2 regions of the Kitasatospora sp. NPDC089797 genome follow, and region 2 is predicted to be linked to the other one. Evidence: riboswitches for the same ligand, from Rfam matches in the RefSeq annotation. Region 2 holds a riboswitch; the other holds the start of a gene.
What was found. A riboswitch is a leader RNA that binds a small molecule or an ion and turns the genes downstream of it on or off. The one in region 2 is predicted to bind cyclic di-AMP.
Positions count from the first base shown of each region.

Region 1 (2,168 bases), on a different contig from region 2:
AGCTGAAGGCGGCCCAGGACCTGCTGAACTCGCTCAGCGCCGCCGACCGGGCCGCGCTGCGGGCCCAGCAGCAGCAGGACGACCGCGCCTCGCGCGGCAGCGACCGGGTCGACCTCGGCAACCTGCCGCCGGCCAGCGGCTACGCGGCGGTGGCCGTGGCGAAGGCGATGAGCAAGCAGGGCTCGCCGTACGTGTGGGGCGCCACCGGGTCGAGCACCTTCGACTGCTCCGGTCTGATGGTCTGGGCGTACGGCCAGGCCGGTGTCTCGCTGCCGCGCACCTCGCAGGAGCAGGGCCACATCGGGACGGCCGTGACGCTGGCCACCGCCCAGCCGGGCGACCTGGTGATCTACGGCGGGGACATGCACCACGTCGGGATGTACATCGGCAACGGCATGGTGGTCCACGCGCCGCACACCGGTGACGTGGTGAAGGTGATGAAGGCCGACGCGATGTCGATCAACACCATCCGCCGGATCTGACGGACCGACACGCCGCGGGAGCCCGTTCCGGCCCTGTGATCCGCGCCACCCCCGATCGGGGGTGGCGCTTCGGTTTGCGCGACGCGCCGGTCGGTCGGTGAGACCTGATCAGCTTTGCGTGCGCCGACGATCACCATCAGTCATTTTCACAAAAGAAACTGGGTAATCTTCCGTCTTTTTTCTGACAAGGATTTGAACGGATCACGGTTCAGTTACTAGGGTCGTGCTCCGAGCCACCGCACTGTCGATCACCCAGCCTGGGTGGCGGCGGTGGTTACCGCCGAGTTCGCGAAACAGCGGGGCAGGTCGAAGCGACTGCCCGACAGGGGAGCCCAGTAGTCGGGGGCGCTGCGGAGCGGAGCCGGGGAACCACACGTTCCTCCGGGGTGAATCGGCGCCAGGTCGGCCGCGGTTGGGGCCGGTGAGGCGTCGTAGGGCATGCTTCCGGCCCGAACCCGTCAGCTCACCCGGTAGGCGGACGTAGGAAGAAGGAGTCCGCCTTCGTGGCGTCCCATCGTCGTCCCAAGCCCGCCAGTCGCGCCCGTGTCTCGATCCTCACCGGCGTCGCCGCCGCGGCCGTCGCCCTCTCCGCGCAGTCCGGCGCGCACGCCGACCCGCAGCCGACCAAGGACCAGGTCAAGGAGCAGGTCGACCAGCTCAACGAGCAGGCCGAGCAGGCGACCGAGAAGTACAACGCCGCCCAGGAGAAGCAGCAGGAGCTGGAGAAGCAGGTCTCCGGCCTGCAGGACCAGGTGGCCCGGCAGCAGTCGCAGGTGACCGACCTCCAGGGCGGTCTCGCCGAGATCGCGAGCGAGCAGTACCGCAACGGGGGCATATCCCCGACCGTCCAGCTGATGTTCTCCTCCAGCCCGGACAACTTCCTCAACCAGGCCGGTGCGCTGAACCAGGCCGGCAGCACCCAGAAGAACCAGCTGAAGCAGCTCCAGGAGCAGCAGCGCAAGCTGGACCAGGACCGCACCGAGGCCCAGGGCAAGCTCGCCGAGCTGGAGTCGACCACCACTCAGCTGAAGGCCTCCAAGGACGAGGTCCAGAACAAGCTGAAGGCCGCCCAGGACCTGCTCAACACGCTGACCGAGCAGGAGCGCCAGGCGCTCAAGGCCGCCGAGGACAAGGCCGCCGCCGACGCCAAGGCCAAGGCCGACGCCGCCGCGAAGGCCGCCTCCCAGTCCGCCGGCTCCGACCGCGCCTCGCGCGACAGCAGCCGCGGCGACCTCGGCTCGGGCTCCTCGGCCGCGCCGGTCAAGGTCGCCCCGGGCAGCTCGCACGGTGCCGCCGCGCTGGCCGCCGCCGCCACCAAGGTCGGCAGCCCGTACGTCTGGGGCGCCACCGGCCCCGGCTCCTTCGACTGCTCCGGCCTGATGGTCTGGGCGTTCAACCAGGCCGGCGTGTCGCTGCCGCGCACCTCGCAGGAGCAGGCCGGCGCCGGCACCCGGATCGGCTCGGACATCTCCCAGGCGCAGCCCGGCGACATGCTGATCTTCTACGGCGACGCCCACCACGTCGGCATCTACGCCGGCAACGGTCAGGTGCTGCACGCTCCCAAGCCGGGTGCGTCGGTCCGCTACGAGGCCGTCTCCAACATGCCGCTGGCCTCCATCGTGCGGGTCTGACCTCGCTCGGTCGTCCGACCGGCCAGGCTTCCACGGGCCCGGTCCTCCAGTACGG
Region 1 is NZ_JBFBGS010000028.1:36,653-38,820, reverse strand. Features, by position in the region: gene AB0O91_RS23130 (NlpC/P60 family protein) at 1-482, shown strand, start outside; cyclic di-AMP (ydaO/yuaA leader) riboswitch at 819-975, shown strand; gene AB0O91_RS23125 (NlpC/P60 family protein) at 986-2,113, shown strand.
Region 1: linked by a shared signal. The riboswitch ahead of AB0O91_RS23125 (NlpC/P60 family protein) and the one ahead of AB0O91_RS39050 (transglycosylase family protein) in region 2 are both predicted to bind cyclic di-AMP.

Region 2 (2,168 bases):
ACGGCGAGCACCTGACCGAGAACGAGGCCGCCGCGATGGCCTTCATCCTGCTCTTCGCCGGTTTCGAGACGACGGTCAACCTGATCGGCAACGGGACGTACGCGCTGCTGCGCAACCCCGGGCAGCGGGCGCTGCTGCAGGAGTCGGTGGCCCGCGGCGAGACCGCGCTGCTGGAGACCGGGATCGAGGAACTGCTGCGCTACGACGGGCCGGTGGAGCTGGCGACCTGGCGGTTCGCGACCCGGCCGCTGACCATCGGCGGGGTGGACATCCCGGTCGGCGACCCGGTGCTGGTGGTGCTGGCGGCGGCGGACCGCGACCCGGCCCGGTTCGCCGACGAGAACACCCTGGACCTGGCCCGGAGCGACAACCCCCACCTGGGCTTCGGGCACGGCATCCACTACTGCATCGGCGCCCCGCTGGCCCGGCTCGAAGGGCGGTCCGCGCTGGCCACCCTGCTCACCCGGTTGCCCGATCTGCGGCTGGCCGAGAGCCCGGAGAACCTGCGCTGGCGGGGCGGTCTGATCATGCGTGGATTGCGCGAGCTCCCGGTCGAATTCGCTCCGGAGAGCCGTTCGCCGCACTCCCGTCCGGACGCTCCGACACCCTGACACGGTGTCGCATCCGACCGTCGGCGGCGGTATGAACACCCATCAAACCGGACAAACCCCCGCCGTCCGTAGGCGATCGAACACGCGCCGTAATTCTTGTGTGATGTCGGCGATATGAGCTTGTGATTGATCTGAGGATCTGTCTAGTCTCCCTGGAGTTCGCAGCTGCGGACCCCGTGCGCGGAACGCCGAATCCTGCCCGCCGCACCACGGGAAACCGACCAGACCCTGGGCAGGGGCGGGGGAACCAGGTTTGTTGCCGTTCCTCCACGGCTTGGGGTGAAGCCGCCCGAGCGGAAGGGATTCCGCAGACGGCGGCCGGGCCACCTCCCGGTCCGAACCCGACAGCTCACCTCGCAGGCGTGCGGAGAGGGACCCTTCATGCTGCTCGTCGGAACCGGCCGCCACCGCCGTCGCACCCAGACCGAGAAGGCCATCGCCGTCGCGGGCGTGGCCGGCGTCGGACTCGCCCTGCCGCTGCTCAGCGCCACCGGCGCCTCCGCCGCCCCGGCCTCCGTCTGGGACTCCGTCGCCCAGTGCGAGAGCGGCGGCAACTGGGGCATCAACACCGGCAACGGCTTCTCGGGCGGCCTGCAGTTCACCTCCAGCACCTGGAAGGCGTACGGCGGCACCGCGTACGCGGCGCAGGCCAACCAGGCCAGCCGCGCCCAGCAGATCGCGGTCGCCGAGAAGGTGCTCGCCTCGCAGGGCCCGGGCGCCTGGCCGGTCTGCTCCAAGAAGGCCGGGCTGACCAAGGGCGGCGCCCCGGCGGCCGTCGACGCCGCCGCGGACACCACCGCGCAGTCCGCCCCGAAGCAGCAGGCCCCCAAGCAGCAGGCCGCCAAGCCCGCCGCGAAGCCCGCCGCCAAGGCCGCGCCGCAGCAGCAGGCCGCCAAGCCGGCCGCCCCGCAGCTGGCGAAGCCGCAGGCCCAGGGCTTCCCGGGCAAGGCCGGCTGGGACGCCGACGCCAAGGTGTTCTGGTACCAGAACAACGGCGCCTGGTACTGGACCAGCCACCAGAGCGTCTACCAGCAGTACGCCCCGCAGACGGCCGCCCAGCCGCAGACGGCCCCGCGGGCCGCCGCCCAGGCGCCGTCCGCCCAGGGCGCCCACGACTACACCGTCCGGGCCGGCGACACGCTGTCCAGCATCGCCTCCGTCCAGGGCGTGTCCGGCGGCTGGCAGTCGGTCTACGACGGCAACCGCGGCACCGTCGGCGGCAACCCGGACCTGATCGTGCCCGGCCAGGTGCTGCACCTCGGCTGAGCCGTTCCCGGACGCATCCGAGGGGGCCGCGCCCGGCGCGGCCCCCTTCGTCCGCATTCGCCGGACCCGGCCGGACGAGCCGGGGCGCGCAGGTGAACTACCGGTGGGTAGCGGGGCCACACGCTGAGACGGAGCCGAGGTCGACGTGGCCCCGGGGGCCCGGGCGGTTAGGCTCTGGTCGTAACGACTCCGCAATCATCCGGCCGATCGCACCACCGTCAGCCGGACCCTGCTTCCGCAAGGAGATGCTTCGTGCCGTCCATCGATGTCGTCGTAGCCCGCGAAATCCTC
Region 2 is NZ_JBFBGS010000080.1:8,194-10,361, reverse strand. Features, by position in the region: gene AB0O91_RS39055 (cytochrome P450) at 1-611, shown strand, start outside; cyclic di-AMP (ydaO/yuaA leader) riboswitch at 821-988, shown strand; gene AB0O91_RS39050 (transglycosylase family protein) at 993-1,877, shown strand; gene eno (phosphopyruvate hydratase) at 2,130-2,168, shown strand, end outside.